4 regions of the Shewanella baltica genome follow, and region 1 is predicted to be linked to each of the others. Evidence: predicted binding sites of a transcription regulator. Region 1 holds the regulator's gene; each other region holds the start of a gene.
What was found. Region 1 encodes LexA, which represses DNA repair genes until DNA is damaged. Its sites were predicted from a motif close to TACTGTATNNNNATACAGTA; they were not measured.
Positions count from the first base shown of each region.

Region 1 (4,343 bases):
GCCAGCAACACTAAACTCGTCAAGGTCACCGAACTCGCCGCCGCCGCATCGTTAATATTCGTCATCACTCGATTTGCCAGCACGTTTACCGCTGGCGTTAACCAGCTTGGTTTTTGCTCAGGATCATCGGCCAACTCAGTACGCCAGTTTGGCGCGCGCTCATTTAAGAAGTTTTGCAGAGTAATCGGCTCGCCAAAGTTCACATAACCTTGGCCGAAATTACCAAGTTTGCGAATCGCACCAAACACCTGCCACACAGATTCTTTTTTCTTTTTCTTACCACTTAACTCTTTATGGTAAGTCGCCACTTCCATCACATGGTCATAGCCTAAATACACAGGCACTAGTGTGACTGGACGCTCGATACCGCGCAGCACGCTGTTCATCGTCATAGCAATCATGCCGGTTTTTGGCGCCAATAGACGACCGGTACGTGAGCGGCCGCCTTCGGAGAAATATTCCACCGAATAACCTTTCGCAAACAGTTGATCTAAATACTCACGGAATACTGCGGTATACAGCTTGTTGCCATTAAAACTACGGCGGATAAAGAAGGCACCACCGCGACGGAACATAGGTCCAGCGGGCCAGAAGTTGAGGTTAATACCGGCTGCAATGTGCGGCGGAACCATGCCTTGATAATACAAAATATACGATAACAGCAGGTAATCCATGTGGCTGCGATGGCAAGGCACATAGACAATCTCGTGGCCATCATGGTGCAACTGGCGAACTTGCTCGGCGCCTTTAATGTTGATCCCGCTGTAAAGCTTGTTCCACAACCAAGTTAAGAAACGCTCAGCAATACGCACTAAGCTATCTGAGTAATCTGCAGCGATTTCATCAAGGTACTCAATAGCCGTCTCGCGCGCTTGGGTCTCAGAAATCTTTTTGTTGGCCGCTTCTTCTTGAATCGCTTTACGCAACGACTCAGATTTGAGCAGCGAATGAAACAGTGCTTGGCGATTTGGCAGCACAGGCCCTGTCATCACCTTACGTTGACGACGGAAATGCACCCGCGCGACCCGCGCTAATTTATGGGCAATCCCCATGTCAGTGCCGTGTTCGTCTGCCATGTATCGCAGGGATACCGCATTTGAAAACTGTACGAAATTATGTCGACCTAAAAACAAAATCATCAAGCACTTGCGCAGCCAAGTCGGGTTTTCCCGCTCAAACACAGCCGCCTTCATAGTGTCGTCTTCTTTCCCTGGCGTGCGGCCCCAATACAGGCTCACAGGCACCAGTTGAATGTCTAATTCAGGGCGTTCCTTATGCACGGCCAACAAACGCATAAAGCATTCGAGGAAAGGCTCGTTACCGGCACGCTCGCCAAACAGCGGCTTACGCCCTTGAAGGCAGACAACCCGAGGCGCAATCACACCATTTGCCACTAAAGGCTCATAGGGGCTCGGTAGTCCTAACTTAGCCGTTATTTCGCTCAGAGCAGCGATGTCACTCAGCGATTCCGTTTTCATCACATAAGCAAGGGGTCTGGAGGCATCCAGATTAAGATCGGCAAAGGGATCCTGAGGCACAACAATAGTGTGCACTAAGTGTTTTTGGATCCAGCGTAATGATTTCAACCAAAGAGAGTCGTGTTTAGGCATTATTCTTATGCAATTAAGTACGTTTACTAGCCCGGTAGAATACCAGACTATGGGTAATATTCGCTAATTCTCTCCAACATAGCTAAAAAGTGGTTAATACTTGCGCTGCAAATAATACTGTATATACTAACAGTAACTGTATAGAAAAACAGGAAACACCATGAGACCTTTGACGCCACGCCAAGCTGAAATTTTAGAGCTAATTAAACGAAATATTGCCGATACTGGCATGCCACCCACTCGGGCAGAAATCGCGACCCGTTTAGGTTTTAAGAGCGCCAATGCGGCTGAAGAGCATCTTAAAGCGTTGGCGAAAAAGGGCTGCATTGAGATCATGCCAGGCACATCGCGGGGCATTCGTCTGACTGCGGAAGTCGAAGAAGTAACTGAAACAGGTTTACCGCTTATCGGTCAAGTAGCCGCTGGCGAACCTATTCTCGCCCAAGAACATGTTGAACAGTACTACCAAGTCGACCCCAGCATGTTCCATCCCGCCGCCGATTTTTTACTGCGGGTTAAAGGCGACAGCATGAAGAATATTGGCATTCTCGAAGGAGATTTGCTGGCAGTTCATAAAGTACAACAAGCTAGAAATGGTCAAGTGGTTGTCGCTAGAGTCGACGACGATGTCACTGTTAAACGTTTCGAAAAAAAAGGTAATGTGGTCTATCTACACGCCGAAAATGAAGACTATTCACCGATTAAAGTGGATTTAGGCTATCAAAGTTTAACAATTGAAGGACTCGCCGTCGGTGTGATCCGTAATGGAGATTGGCTATGAACAAACTACTTGGCAATGCACCCCGCCATCCGGGCTTGTGGCTCGATGAAGTACGTGATGCCGACTATGACTGGCACCATGCACCTATCGCCTGCATGCCAACTAAGACTCAAGGTCGCCAAGAATTAATCCATCTGAGCGCGCAACTCGCCCAGTTAAGCCAACAGGGCCGTTGGTTAGTGCTCATCAACCCGCCGAGTATTGGCTACAAACAAATGCTCGCCAACGCTGGCGTGCGTATGGATAGAGTCTTGCTGGTGCACGCGAAAGATGAAGTGGAAACCCTGTGGGCGATGGAAAAAGCCTTAACAAGTGGTACGTCCAGTGCGGTTATTACTTGGACCCAATCATTGGATGCACGCGATAATCGTCGCCTGCAAATTGTCGCTAAAAGTGCCCGCGCCATGGGCATAGTGCTAGAAGACGTAAACAGTCACTTACATGGCGACGTACGCATTGAGCAAGGTAGCCTCTTCGGCCAACAATCTTTTTTTAGCGCTGTGCATTAAATATTCATTTAATTTTTTACCTTGAAAGCCGCCTCGCCTATGAATGTGAGGCTTTTTTTTGGCAATTTTTCAGACAATTAGATAAATAAGTGATCTTGATCAATATTTAAACAGCAAGTATGGTTGGTTTAGTCGGCGATGATATATCGCCGCACGTGGCAAATAAATCGAGCCGTTATCGCGTTCAAAATGCCACTAAAAATAGAGAACAGATTTATTTCAGTCGTATGTGCCAGCGTGGCTAATACCAGCAGTAATAATACTTAATTAAAAGTAACAGCCGCCAACGCACGTTGAAGTCAAAAAAGCTTTTTTGGGAACTGAAGAGTTTGCATAGAGTTGAGACTTACTGTGTTGCTCTTCTTTGTAGTTGCTATTCGCAATTGGCAGAGGAGAAGTCTTGTGAAGCAATTGTTGTATTGTTTACTCGTGGTGTTATTCGCACCACCGTTGGCCGCCGCGGACATGCGGTTCAACATGACCCCTGGCGTAACCGAGATCAGTGGCAAGGTTTATCACTTGCACATGACCATCTTGTATATCTGCTGCGCCATTGGCCTTGTGGTCTTTGGCGTGATGATTTACGCCATGATCAACCACAGAAAATCCAAAGGCGCTGTCGCGTCCCACTTTCACGAAAGCACTAAAGTTGAAATCGCTTGGACGATTCTGCCATTTATCATTTTGATCTTAATGGCGATTCCTGCGACAAAAACCTTAATTGCGATGGAAGATCCCAGCGACGCCGATCTGACCGTTAAAGTCACGGGTTCCCAATGGAAATGGCATTACAGCTATTTCGATCAAGACATTGATTTTTACAGCATACTCGCAACCCCTAGAGCACAAATCGACGGTACCGAAACCAAGGGTGAACACTACCTATTGGAGGTCGATAAGCCACTCGTTCTGCCGATAAATCGCAAAATCCGCTTTTTGATGACCTCTGAAGATGTCATCCATTCATGGTGGGTACCTGCTTTTGCCGTGAAGAAAGATGCCAACCCAGGATTTATCAATGAGGCTTGGACTCGCATAGACAAACCCGGTATTTACCGTGGTCAGTGCGCCGAACTTTGCGGTAAAGATCATGGTTTTATGCCGATCGTAGTGCAAGCCTTACCCGAAGCCGAGTTTGAAGCCTGGGTTACAGAGCAAAAACAAGCCGCAGGTGCGGCGGCAGAAGCCGCTCAAGCCGCTTTATCACAGACCCTTAGCAAAGAGGATCTGATGGCCCAAGGTGAGCAAGTCTACCTCGGGCACTGCGCAGCCTGCCACCAGCCCAATGGCGAGGGTTTACAAGGCGTATTCCCACACCTCAAAGGCAGCCCGATAGCAACAGGGCCGCTCAGCGGCCACCTTGAAATTGTGCTCAACGGTAAAACAGGGACGGCCATGCAAGCCTTTGGCAAGCAATTGACTGCACAAGAAATTGCCGCTGTG
Region 1 is NZ_UGYM01000002.1:4,613,499-4,617,841, forward strand. Features, by position in the region: gene plsB (glycerol-3-phosphate 1-O-acyltransferase PlsB) at 1-1,610, opposite strand, end outside; gene lexA (transcriptional repressor LexA) at 1,771-2,391, shown strand; gene DYH48_RS20645 (cell division inhibitor SulA) at 2,388-2,900, shown strand; gene coxB (cytochrome c oxidase subunit II) at 3,303-4,343, shown strand, end outside.

Region 2 (4,343 bases), 3.2 Mb from region 1:
ATGAAAGGGCATAGAACATCTTACAATGAGGAAGCTTACCCATGTGTGGTATCGTCGGAATAGTTGGCCAATCATCGGTTAATCAGACCATTTATGATGCACTGACAGTGTTGCAGCACAGAGGTCAGGATGCGGCAGGTATTGTGACCATTGATCGTGGTGCTTTCAGACTGCGTAAAGCCAATGGTCTGGTCAAAGACGTTTTTGAAGTCAAACACATGCAACGCCTACAAGGTAATGCAGGTATTGGCCATGTGCGTTATCCAACTGCGGGCAGTTCAAGCGCATCTGAAGCGCAGCCTTTCTATGTTAACTCGCCATTTGGGATCTCTTTAGCCCACAACGGCAACTTAACCAATACAGTCGAATTAGCCGAAGGGCTGATCAAAAAACGTCGCCATGTGAACACCACTTCGGATTCTGAAGTGTTGCTTAACCTGTTGGCCGACGAACTGCAAAAAACCACTAGCTTGACCCTGACGTCGGAAGAAGTGTTCGATGCGGTCGCTAACGTACACCAGCAAGCTCGTGGTGCCTACGCGGTTGTGGCTATTATAATCGGCCAAGGCTTAGTCGCATTCCGTGACCCATTTGGTATTCGCCCTCTGGTGTTAGGTAAGCACGAAACGCCAACGGGTACTGAATACATGGTCGCTTCTGAAAGCGTGGCACTCGATGCCGTCGGTTTTGAAGTGATGCGTGATGTGGCGCCAGGTGAAGCGATTTACGTGTCAATTGATGGTCAGCTGTATACCCGTCAATGTGCTGCAGAACCTAGCTACGCACCTTGTATCTTCGAATTCGTTTATTTTGCCCGTCCAGATTCGACTATCGATAAAGTGTCTGTTTATGCCAGTCGCGTAAACATGGGCGCTAAGCTTGGCGAGAAGATTAAGAAAGAATGGTACGATCACGACATCGACGTGGTGATTCCTATTCCTGAAACTTCTTGCGATATCGCGCTGGAAATTGCCCGTTGCATGGACTTACCGTACCGCCAAGGTTTTGTGAAAAACCGTTATATTGGCCGTACTTTTATCATGCCGGGTCAACAGGAACGTAAGAAGTCAGTGCGTCGCAAGTTGAATGCGATTAACACTGAATTCAAAGGCAAAAATGTCTTGTTGGTGGACGACTCTATCGTTCGCGGTACGACGTCTGAGCAAATCATCGAAATGGCCCGTGAAGCGGGTGCCAAGAAAGTGTACTTTGCCTCTGCCGCGCCGGAAATTCGTTTCCCGAACGTGTACGGTATCGACATGCCAACGTCAAACGAGTTGATCGCCCATGGCCGTGATGCCGATGAAATCGCTAAGTTAATTGGTGCCGATGGCATTATTTTCCAAGACTTACCTGATTTAATCGAAGCGGTAAGAATGGAAAATCCAGCGATTAAGCGTTTCGAAACCTCTGTTTTTGATGGTCATTACATCACTAACGATGTAGATCAAGCGTATTTAGATCACTTGACGCAACTGCGTAATGACGATGCTAAAGCGGATCGTAACAAAGATATAGGTACTAACTTAGAACTGCATAACGTCTGTCACCCATAAGGTGAAACGTTAGGCGGATAAAAAGCCAGTGATAATGTCATTGGCTTTTTTTATGGCTTTTTTATGGAGCGTTAACCGCCACTTGGGAAAGGTATCGCGATTGGGCGAGGGGGAACATCTATGAGTGTTTGTTCTCGACATCCGCATGCGAGGCTGCTGATCTTTTCAGCCATAGGTTTTGTCGTGTTTATCCCCATATCCACAGCAGCATCCACACCCCGAATAAGCTGCTTAAGCTATGGCGGGTGACTTGATGTTTTAGCAGTAGCGATAAGCTCACCGCAATGGGCATTACTAGCATGAATCCCCAAGCTAAAGGCATGTTGATGATTTTCATTTGTCCCAGCCAAGTGCTGGTGAGCATGCTTATCGCAAGTAACATCAGGCTATGAAATAGCAGTAACTGATTAAATCTTAGTATCAATGCCGGACTGATTGTCATCGCCTGCCGCGCATTTATTGCAAACTGTCTCATAGCCACTCCTCTAAAATTTAGTGCATTCTAGTAGTTGTTGAGAACTATTCGCAATTGAATTTACACTTGATCGTTGGTATTTAAGCTCGGTTTGTCACAGAAATTTGCACTCAACGGGCGTTTGGGCTAAATTATACTGTAATTATATCCAGTGCTTGGTGTTTGTATGATCCTCTATATCGCAGAAAAACCTAGCCTAGGGCGGGCCATTGCCGATGTATTGCCTAAACCCCATAAAAAAGGCGATGGATTTATCGAAGCCGCCAATGGCGATTGCGTGTCTTGGTGTGTCGGTCACTTGCTCGAACAAGCAGAACCTGATGCCTATAATCCCGAATTTAAGTCGTGGAAATTCGAGCACTTGCCAATAGTTCCAGACAAGTGGCAACTAAAACCTAAGGCCGCAACTCGCAGTCAACTCACAGTGCTAAAACGATTAGTCAAACAAGCCAACATGCTGGTCAATGCGGGCGATCCCGACCGTGAAGGGCAGTTACTCGTGGATGAAGTGATTGCCTATCTTGGCGTGAGGGGTGACAAGTTACATCAAACTCAGCGTTTACTGATCAGCGACTTAAACCCACAAGCCGTAAAACGGGCGCTAACGCAGCTGCGCAGTAATCGCGAATTTATTCCTTTGTCCACATCGGCCTTAGCCCGTAGTCGTGCCGATTGGCTCTACGGCATGAATATGACGCGCGCTTATACCATCCAAGGTAAAAAGGTTGGTTATCAAGGCGTATTGTCCGTCGGGCGAGTGCAAACGCCTTTACTCGGGCTAGTGGTGCGCCGTGATGAAGAGATTGCCAATTTTCAATCTAAACCTTTCTATGAAGTGCTAGCGCATTTGGCGACTGAAAAGCAGGAAACCTTCAGCGCTAAGTGGCAACCCAGCGAAGCTTGTCAGCCGTACATGGACGAAGAAGGGCGAGTACTAGCCAGAGGGTTAGCGCAAAATGTGGTGAGTCGCATCAGTGATAAACCTGCCTTAGTGACTCAATTAGTGGCTAAGGACAAGAAACAGAATCCGCCATTGCCCTACAGCTTATCCGCGTTGCAGATTGATGCGGCAAAACGGTTTGGCATGAGTGCTAAGGATGTGCTTGATACCTGCCAGAGTTTGTATGAACGCCATAAACTCATTACCTATCCCCGTTCCGACAGCCGTTATTTGCCCGTCGAGCAACATAGCCTAGCGCCGTCGGTTCTTAAGGCGATTAGCAGCGGTGCCGCTGAGTTACTGCAAGGCGCCGATGCCCCCGATCCACGGCTTAAATCTAAGGCATGGGATGATAAAAAAGTGGATGCCCACCACGCCATCGTTCCTACCGAGAAAACGGCTAACTTATCCAGCTTAAGTCAGCGTGAGAGGCAGTTATATCTTCATGTTGCCCGCCAGTACTTAGCCCAGTTTTATCCGGCCTATTGTTACAGTGAAACCACAGTACAAGTGACAATTGAGGGCGGCTTATTTAATACCAAGGCGCGTCAGGATAAATCTCTTGGCTGGAAGCAACTCTTTGCCCGCCAAGAGCCAAATGGCAGTAAGGCGAGTGGCAACAAGTCGATGGAAGAAAGCGCGGGCAAGGACGATGAGGAGAATGACGAGTTTATCGGCCAATTACCGCCTCTGAAACTAGGGCAGGCTTTGCATTGTACTCGAGGCGAGTTGCTGGAGAAAAATACTCAGCCACCAAAAGCCTTTACCGATGCCACTTTACTTGGTGCTATGACGGGGATAAGCCGTTACGTAACCGACCCTGAGATCCGTAAAATTCTCAAAGAAACCGATGGCTTAGGTACTGAAGCCACCCGTGCAGGCATTATTGAATTACTGTTTAAACGCGGTTTTTTACAACGCTTAGGTAAATCTATCGTTTCGACGGATGTGGGTAAGGGATTAATTAACAGCTTACCCGCGAGTGCAACAACGCCTGACATGACAGCCCTTTGGGAAGCAAGCTTGAACGGTATTTGCCATAAAGAAACCTCCTATCAAGCCTTTATGCTACCGCTGCTAGGCACCTTGTCCACGCTTATTCACAATGCAGGAGCACAACTGCCCACCGCGCTTAATGGCTTAAAAGGCCAAGGTTATCGTAAAACGGCTGGGAATAAATCCGGTTATCGCAAGTCGCCTTACCGCAAAGCCTCTAGCTCGACAAAACGCACTGGCACGGCAAGTACCGCTAAAACAAGTACAACGACAAGTAGCAGTGCGAAAAAGTCGAGTGCGAGTTCAGGGACTCGGAGTCGAACACGCAAAGTGGCTGCTGAGGTTTGATAGGCACGAGTATAATTGGTTTTAGGGG
Region 2 is NZ_UGYM01000002.1:1,400,540-1,404,882, forward strand. Features, by position in the region: gene purF (amidophosphoribosyltransferase) at 42-1,556, shown strand; gene DYH48_RS06320 (hypothetical protein) at 1,744-2,031, opposite strand; gene DYH48_RS06325 (DNA topoisomerase III) at 2,198-4,315, shown strand.
Region 2: the regulator LexA is predicted to act here: its motif matches at 2,166-2,185, upstream of DYH48_RS06325 (DNA topoisomerase III).

Region 3 (4,343 bases), 1.8 Mb from region 1:
GAGCCAAAACTGGCGGCTAACTTATTGGTACCTAATACGGTGTGCGGTGCAATGCCTAAGGTTAACAGTGCGGGGATCGACAATAGGCCACCGCCGCCAACAACAGCATCGATGAACCCAGCGATAAGACCTATAACTGCCAACAGGGCCCAATGACTGGGCTCGAGTAACAATTCCAAATTTTAATCCTACTCTATGACACGTCTAAAGGGCGGTAAGGCGTCCAGCAAGGACTTGCCATAGCGTTTAGTAACTAACCGCCTATCTAAAATGGTGACTCGGCCATAATCTTGCTCTTTACGCAGTAATCTACCACAACTTTGAATAAGCTTACGTGAAGCATCTGGGATAGTCAGTTGCAAGAAGGGATTGCCGCCTTTGACTTTGACATATTCCGCATGGGCTTGTTCAACGGGCGAGGTTGGCACCGCAAAGGGCAGTTTAGTGACGATCAAGTTCGTCAGATAATCGCCGGGTAAGTCGAGACCTTCAGAGAAACTGCCGGTGCCGAATAATATGCTCGGTTCGCCTTTATCGCACTTAGCTTTATGATTCTCTAACAACTGTTGCCGTGGCGCATTGCCTTGAATAAGCAGCTCAGTGGTGAGTTTACCTTTAAGTAATTCAACCACTTTTTCCATCTGCCAGTAGGAGGCGAATAACACTAAGGTAGCCATTTCTCCTTCAATCAGAGTGACGATTTGCTCCGCAAGTTCAGCCGTATAGGCATCGTCCGTCGGCTCAGTGCGCATTTTGGGTAAATAAAGTGTCGCGTTATTGGGATAATCGAAGGGCGATTGTAAGGCTAAATAACGGCTGCCATCGTTGAGTGATAAACCGACTTGATGCACAAAATGGTCGAAGTTATTGAGTGCGCGCAGCGTGGCGCTACATAAAACTACGCCCGCGGCTTTCTGCCACAGCATGGATTCCAGCATAAAGCCAACTTCGATAGGCGAGGCGCTAAACAGATAATCCACTTGTTTACCTGTGATGAGCTCGACCCAGCGCGCCATAGGGGCACCTTTATGTTTATCTTCCTTGGCCATCATCTTCCACAATTTTTGTAGATTCTCGAGCCTTTGCAGCATAAATCCGGTTTCGGCTAATAGTGCTTCGGATTGATGTTTAGGAATGTCGCCATCTTTAATCGCTTCGGCCAGCAGTGATAGCATTTTATTAAACTGCTTGAGGGCAAGATTAGAGGTCACAGCAAGGTTTTCAGCCAGAATGAGTAATGAGTCCGGCAGTTTGCCGTGCTCAAAACGCAGACGGTTTTCAGGATTGGCAAAGTGCTTTGTCTGGGTATCGCAATAGTGAGCCACTTGATTGAGCTGGGCGATAAGATCGCCTAAGTGATCCTGCATCGCCTGCGCGGGGGCAATGATGTTGTTGCTCTTTATTTGGTTTTGTAACTTAGCGCAGGTTTTGCCAATTTTTTCGAGCCAGTCGCAGGCGCCCCTCAGCGTGGCCTGTGCACTGGAGAAATCCCGCGCCACAATCGGTAAGTGATGTGCCTCGTCGATAACATAAAACACGTCTTCTGGATCGGGCAAAATCACGCCGCCACCTAATTCTAAATCGGCAAATAACAAGCTGTGGTTGGCGATGAGCACGTCCCAGGTATCGACATCTTCACGGGCCTTATGGAACGGGCAATTTCTGTGGCTGGCGACTTGGCGATGGCAGCTGTGTTTGTCGCAGGCGATTTGTTGCCACAGGTGATCGGGCAGCGGCACGGCTAAGGTATCGATTTCACCGTTCCAGCGACCTTCGTTATAGTCTTTTAACAGGCCATGCATCATAGCCACTTGGCTATTGTCAGGCTTAGTCTGCCACATGGCCATTTGTGTACTGTTGTCGTCACCGATGAGCATCGCCAGTTTCGATAGACATACATAACGTTGTCGACCTTTGACTAGGCCAAAGCGGAAATTTAAACCGGATTGCTCAAGGAAGAAGGGCAAGTCTTTATGCAGTAATTGTTCTTGCAGGGCGACGGTCGCGGTGGCGATACAGACTTTTTTCTTGCTCGCTAATGCCAGTGGAATGGTACCGAGAATATAAGACAATGATTTACCGATACCAGTCCCTGCTTCGACCACTATGATGCGTCTATCTTTGTCATAGTCGCCGGCGAGGGTCTTAGAGATTTCCGCCACCATATAGTTTTGTTCGCGGCGCGGCCTAAAATGAGGCAAGGCGGTAGCGATATCCTTATAGATGGCGCGGATCTGGGTTTTTACATTGTCAGGTAACATGCGTCACTACTTTATCGAATTAATGCTGTACATAATAACAGTGATTGCATAGCCTAAGAAACTTTTCTGCCATTTAGCGGCATTTAAATTGAGGAACCATCTAAATTGACTAGCTACGCGATTTGGGAACCAATGCGATGAAGCCTGAGGCAACAGCGGCCGTTAGTGTACAAGGTCGAGTCTTAACACGCCATACGATTCATCGTCATGGGAGTTTAGTGTTGCAGTATTATCTGGCGACCGCTCAAGGCCCTGTGTTGGTGGAAGTTCAAGGCACTGAACACATTTGTTTTTGTCATCAAACGGATGTGGCGGCTTTACAGTTACAAACGCCGGGTCAAGTATTGCGATTTGTGCCGTTAGCGCTCAAAAGCTTTAAAGGCGGCGCGGTCAGTGGTGTTTATGCAAAATCCAGCAACAGCTTACGTACCTTACAGCGCATCGCGAAAGATGCCGACATCCCTTTATTTGAAGCCGATATTCGGCCCGAACAGCGTTATTTAATCGAGCGGTTTGTGGCGCTTGATGTGGCGTTTTTAGGGCGTTTATCTGCGACGAGTAGTCTCCTCGCGCCGACTAGCGACAGTCTTGAGGCTAACTCGCTGCCCGTGTTTATCGCCGAGCGGGCTAAGAGTATTGCCCCTTTAACGGCGGTGAATTTACGCTGTATCTCACTGGATTTTGAATGCAGCTTTGAGGGCTTACTCTATTCGGTCGCGCTATATGGTCAAGACAGTGGCCGAGACGTGGGGCAAGGCAGCCTCAAGCAGACTTATGAAAAAGTGATTATGGTGGGCGAAGCTGAATCAAACTCCCCCGAATATATTGAATGGGTAGCCGATGAAGCTGCGCTGATCCATCGATTAATCGCGTGGTTCCATGAGTTTGATCCTGACTTTATTATCGGTTGGTCATTGGTGAGTTTCGATCTCGCGCTATTGTCACGCCGCGCATTATTACATCGTATTCCGCTCACCATTGGCCGCGGCGGTGCTAAGCTCGATTGGAAAGTTGACAATAAGTTTCGCCCAGAAACCTTAGTCTTACCGGGCCGTGTGGTACTCGATGGTATCGATTGGCTCAAGGCCGCTTTTTATCGCTTTGAGCGTTTTTCGTTGGAATTTGTGTCGCGGCAACTATTAGGTGAAGGCAAGGCCATTCATAACGTGGATAACCGCGTTGAAGAAATTGACCAGCTGTTTAAGACCGATAAACAAGCCTTAGCCCATTATAATCTTACCGATAGCCGTCTAGTATGGGATATTTTTACTCACACTCAATTGTGGGATTTTGCCCTCGCGCGTGCTGAACTGACAGGTTTAGAACTCGGGCGGGTAGGGGCTTCGGTGGCGGCGTTTAATCATTTGTATTTACCACATTTACATCGCGCGGGTTATGTCGCTCCAGCAGAGCCTGTGAGTCAGGGCATTGAAAGTCCTGGCGGCTACGTGATGGATTCTGTGCCGGGTCTTTATAAACACATCTTAGTGTTCGATTTTAAAAGTCTGTATCCCTCCATTATTCGCACCTTTTTGATCGATCCTAAGGGATTGATTGAAGGTTTGCAGATGCCTGACTCTGAATGTGTTGCGGGGTTTCTTGGCGGCCGTTTCAGTCGGCAACAGCCTATTTTACCTAAGCTAATTCAAACCTTATCTGAGCAGCGCGAAAAGGCCAAGCGTGAGCACAATGCGCCGTTATCCCAAGCGATAAAAATTATCATGAACTCGCTGTATGGGGTTTTAGGCTCTCAAGGCTGCGTGTTCCATGATGCTAAGTTGGCAAGTTCGATCACGATGCGCGGCCATCAAATCATGAAACAAACCCGCGCATGGATAGAGGAGATGGGCTATCAAGTGATTTACGGCGATACGGATTCGACCTTTGTCTGGCTTGGCAGCGAGCCTGATCTTTCTGACATTAACGCTTTAGGTAAAACACTAGCGCAGGATATCAATGCTAAGTGGCAGGCTAAGATCTGTGCTGAACACCAAGTTGAGAGTTTTCTCGAGTTACAGTTTGAGCGGCATTACGAGCAGTTCTTTATGCCAACCTTAAGAGGCTCATTAGAAGGCAGTAAAA
Region 3 is NZ_UGYM01000002.1:2,855,305-2,859,647, reverse strand. Features, by position in the region: gene DYH48_RS13045 (sulfite exporter TauE/SafE family protein) at 1-179, opposite strand, end outside; gene dinG (ATP-dependent DNA helicase DinG) at 189-2,261, opposite strand; gene DYH48_RS13035 (DNA polymerase II) at 2,399-4,343, shown strand, end outside.
Region 3: the regulator LexA is predicted to act here: its motif matches at 2,285-2,304, upstream of dinG (ATP-dependent DNA helicase DinG).

Region 4 (4,343 bases), 220 kb from region 1:
TCATCTTGATTAACTTGCATTTTACATCCTTCGCTTGAGTGTCAAGGTAACTTGGTGAATACATGCAGCTAACATTAAAGTGCAAGAGCGGACTATTGGAATACCGCTGGTTCATTTTGCAAGTTTCCATGCGCTTGTCTATAGCGCTTAGCTGAACATAAACAATTTATTTTGAGTATCGAGGCAGATGTCACTCCTCGGCCTTTACCCTTTACTGCCTAAGCCTGCACATAGTGCTGCTTGTGCCCGAGCCAACGTAAGATAATCGCATCGACTTTTTCGGGGGCCTGCGCCATCACATGATTTGCCAGTTTTTGAATATGCGGGATCAAAGCTTGATCGCGCACCAGATCGGCAATTTTCAGCTCGGCCAGTCCCGTTTGCTTAGTGCCAAGCACTTCACCTGGGCCACGAATTTCTAAATCTTTCTGCGCTATGATGAAACCGTCATTACTTTGCCTGAGTACACTCAGTCTTTGGGTGGCGGTATGGCTCAGTGGCGCCTTGTAGAGTAACACACAATGGCTTGCGATGGCGCCTCGACCGACTCGTCCGCGCAGTTGGTGTAGTTGTGCCAAACCTAAACGTTCAGGGTTTTCAATGATCATCAGGCTGGAATTAGGCACATCAACGCCTACTTCAATCACGGTTGTCGCCACCAGTAAATGAATTATGCCCGCCTTAAAATCGGCCATAATTTGCTGTTTTTCGGCACTCTTCAATCTGCCATGCACGAGACCGATATTGAGCTCGGGCAGGGCGAGACGCAGTTCTTCGGCGGTGTCTTCGGCGGCTTGGCATTCGAGCACTTCGGATTCTTCAATCAGAGTGCACACCCAATAGGCCTGACGTTTATCTGTGATGACGGCGTTACGCACCCGTTCAAGCACTTCGTTGCGGCGAGAATCGGCAATCGCCACTGTGGTCACGGGTGTCCGTCCCGGCGGCAGTTCATCGATAATTGATGTGTCGAGATCCGCATAGGCTGTCATCGCTAGCGTGCGCGGGATCGGCGTTGCCGTCATGATCAATTGATGCGGGTGGAAACCTTGGCTCACGCCTTTTTCCCGCAGACCTAAGCGTTGGTGTACGCCGAATCTGTGCTGCTCATCTATGATAATTAACGCAAGTTTGTTAAAGACCACATGCTGTTGGAAGATGGCATGGGTACCAATCACCATCTGGGCGGCGCCGGATTCAATATCCGCAAGGGATTGCGCTCTGACCTTACCTTTGAGTTTACCCGCCAGCCAACCGACCTTAAGTCCGAGTGGCTCAAACCAAGCGGCAAAGTTAGTTGCATGTTGCTCGGCCAATAGTTCAGTCGGTGCCATCATGGCAACTTGATAGCCGTTTTCAATCGCTTGAAGAGCTGCCATCGCCGCGACTAAGGTTTTACCTGAACCTACATCCCCTTGCACTAAGCGCATCATAGGGTGCGGTTGTTCTAAATCTTTGCCTATATCGGCCACCACTCTTTGCTGGGCGCCTGTGGGCTTAAAAGGCAAAGCGGCAAGGAAGGGATTGAGCAACTGCCCCGTGGCCTGCATGGTGACGGCAGCGTCTAAATTACTGCGCTGTCTTAGGCGTAACATGCTGAGATTATGGGCGAGTAATTCTTCCTGCACGAGTCGCTGCTGGGCTGGGTGTTGGCCTAACTCTAAATCAAACTGTGAGATCCCCGCAGGAGGTCGATGCAGCGTTTGCAACGCTTGTTTAAGGCTGATGTTGTTTGGTTGCAACTGCGGTGGCAGCAGCTCAGTTAAGCCGCCATCTTCCAGTAATACCAAAGCTTGCTCGGTCAGCTTGAGCCAACTTGCCTGTTTTAATCCCTCAGTTGTGGGATAAATCGGCGTTAGGGTATCACTCAGATGAACATCTTCACCGGGATACACGACTTTATATTCTGGATGCACTATCTCAGCTTGATGGCCGCCACGGCGCACTTCACCGTAGGCGCGGATCATCAAACCGTTTTGCATGGCATTACGCTGGGCGATAGAGAAGTTAAAAAAGCGCAGGCTCAAGCTGCCCGTATCGTCGCGCACATTGCAGACCAGCATACGCTTGCGGCCTTGAATGATTTGCGTCGATTGGATTTCAGCTTCTATGGTGCCGTAACTGCCGGGCATGAGGGCGGCAATCGGATAGATTTGGGTTCTGTCTTCGTAGCGCAGGGGTAAGTGAAACAGCAGATCTTGTACTGTTGTGATGCCGAGCTTTGCGAGTTTCTCCGCGACCTTTTTGGCGACGCCTTTGAGGTCGGTGATCGGAACAAGATCCAATTGCTGCAAGTCGTTAGCACTCAATCACTGTGAATTTATACATATATTAACAGAGAATAAGCGTAAGGCAATCTCAAGCAGAATGAGGGACTTATTTGCCAGCATAACTAACGTCAGTTTGCGGTCCTTAGGTTTCGGCTAAGGCCGCAGAAATTGTCGATATGAACGAAAGAGTGGTTAACCGTGAGCGTGTTTATAGCCAGCCCTTTTGTTTGGCGATGCGTGCTGCGTCGATTCGGTTGCTGGCATTGAGTTTAGCTATGGCTTCGGAGAGGTAGTTACGCACTGTGCCTTCGGCGATGTCGGCGGTGGATTTGCCTTCACTGGCGAGGCGTAGGGCGCGGCGCTCTTTATCGTTGAGTGGGTCAACGTCACCAATTGCCATCATGGCAAGTTCAGGATCGATAACCCGTTTACCCGCCATAACTTGTTGAATCGCGTTGACTAAGGTTTCTGAGGGCGCATCTTTTAGTAGAAAACCGCCGACTCCAGCTTCGATAGCACGTTTGATATAGCCCGCGCGGCCGAAGGTGGTGATGACCACTACCTTAGTTTGACTATGTTGATCCTTTAACCAAGCTGCCAGCTCAAGGCCTGTGCGGCCGGGCATTTCGATGTCGGTTAGCAAGAGATCAAAGCTTTGCTGTTTGAGTAGGCTTAGGGCCTCGTCGCCGTCACTCGCTTGGGTGATATTAAATCCTCCCGCAAGCGTGAGGAGTGCGGCAAGCGCGCCTCGCACCATGGCTTGGTCTTCCGCCAATAAAATCTTCATTAATCTGTTGCTCCCTGCAAAGGTAAACTGACGGTAAATGCATATCCCTGTTCGAGATTATAGCTCAAGCTGCCGCCTAAGCTGTCAAGACGTTCGCGTATCCCCGTGAGGCCATTGCCTTCAGCGATAGGTTTACTTGTGCCATTATCTTTGACCTCAACGACTAGCCTATCTGCTTGCTGAATAAAGTCGATAATACATTGGCTTGCGCCGCTATGGCGTAAAATATTATTCACTAGTTCAGTGACAATTAATCCCAGCTGGCTCTCCATTCTGGCGGGCAGTTTAGGGATATTGCCTGTCAGCTCGACACTGACTCCTTTTTCCCTCAATAGTTTACACAGTTGCGTCACGCTATCCGCGAGACCCTTATGTTTGTAGTCAGATACGGTGTGACGAATTTGGCTGAGGCTCTCACGGGCAATTTGGCCGAGTTCATTAAGCTGGATTGTGGCCAGTTGGTATTCTTGTTTTGCCAGCAGTTTTTCGGCCAGTTATGCCTTAAGCGCAATCGAAGACAAGCTGTGGCCCATGATGTCGTGTAGATCGCGGGCAATGCGTTCTCGCTCAACCATAGCCGCTAAGGTACTAATTTCTTGGGTGCTTTGCTGTTCTTTCAATTTATGTTGATGACGCCTGCGTTCGGCTACGCCAAACATGCCTACACCGAGTACCAATCCTGAGCCGTAAAGCGGAAAGTAGTAACTGTTAAAGTCGTAAATCTCATTGAGGGCAAACAACAGGCCGATTAAGGCGGCAATAGCCAACAGACAGGTTCTGAGTGGATAAAAAAAACCAATGAAAAAAGCGGCAAAGGTGAATAACGAGATAGATCCTGGGTTGATTGGGGTGATTGCTGTGGCGATGGCCACCATCATCAGAATGGGGCGATAGGCGCTATTCTGATTGCACTTATAGGCCCAAAAATAACTAGCAATAAAAGGAATCAGCACGGCAAAGCTAAGGGCGATTTTCCATGCTGGATACGCATTGATGGCAAGCGGAATAAGATAAAACACTAAGTTTATCAAATACACCCAAGCGAGTTTTCGTTCGAGCTGAAGATGCGTGCTTATCATAATGCCTCCGTGAAACTGTGTTGACTGTTAATCGTTGTTCGTTGAATGCCCGAAGCTGACATCTGTGTTGATTTATTCTGTTTAGGGATTGGCGCTGGGGTCAGCGCCATCAGTCCCTGTTAACAACTTGGTCTAGTTTGCACTTAATTGCTGATTTTGTTGAAGCAAAAATTTTGCCCAACCGTAATCTGCTTGCACTTTTATAGC
Region 4 is NZ_UGYM01000002.1:4,397,743-4,402,085, reverse strand. Features, by position in the region: gene DYH48_RS19645 (DUF3014 domain-containing protein) at 1-20, opposite strand, end outside; gene recG (ATP-dependent DNA helicase RecG) at 219-2,294, opposite strand; gene DYH48_RS19635 (response regulator transcription factor) at 2,479-3,057, opposite strand; partial or broken gene DYH48_RS19630 (sensor histidine kinase) at 3,057-4,136, opposite strand; gene DYH48_RS19625 (hypothetical protein) at 4,269-4,343, opposite strand, start outside.
Region 4: the regulator LexA is predicted to act here: its motif matches at 2,311-2,330, upstream of recG (ATP-dependent DNA helicase RecG).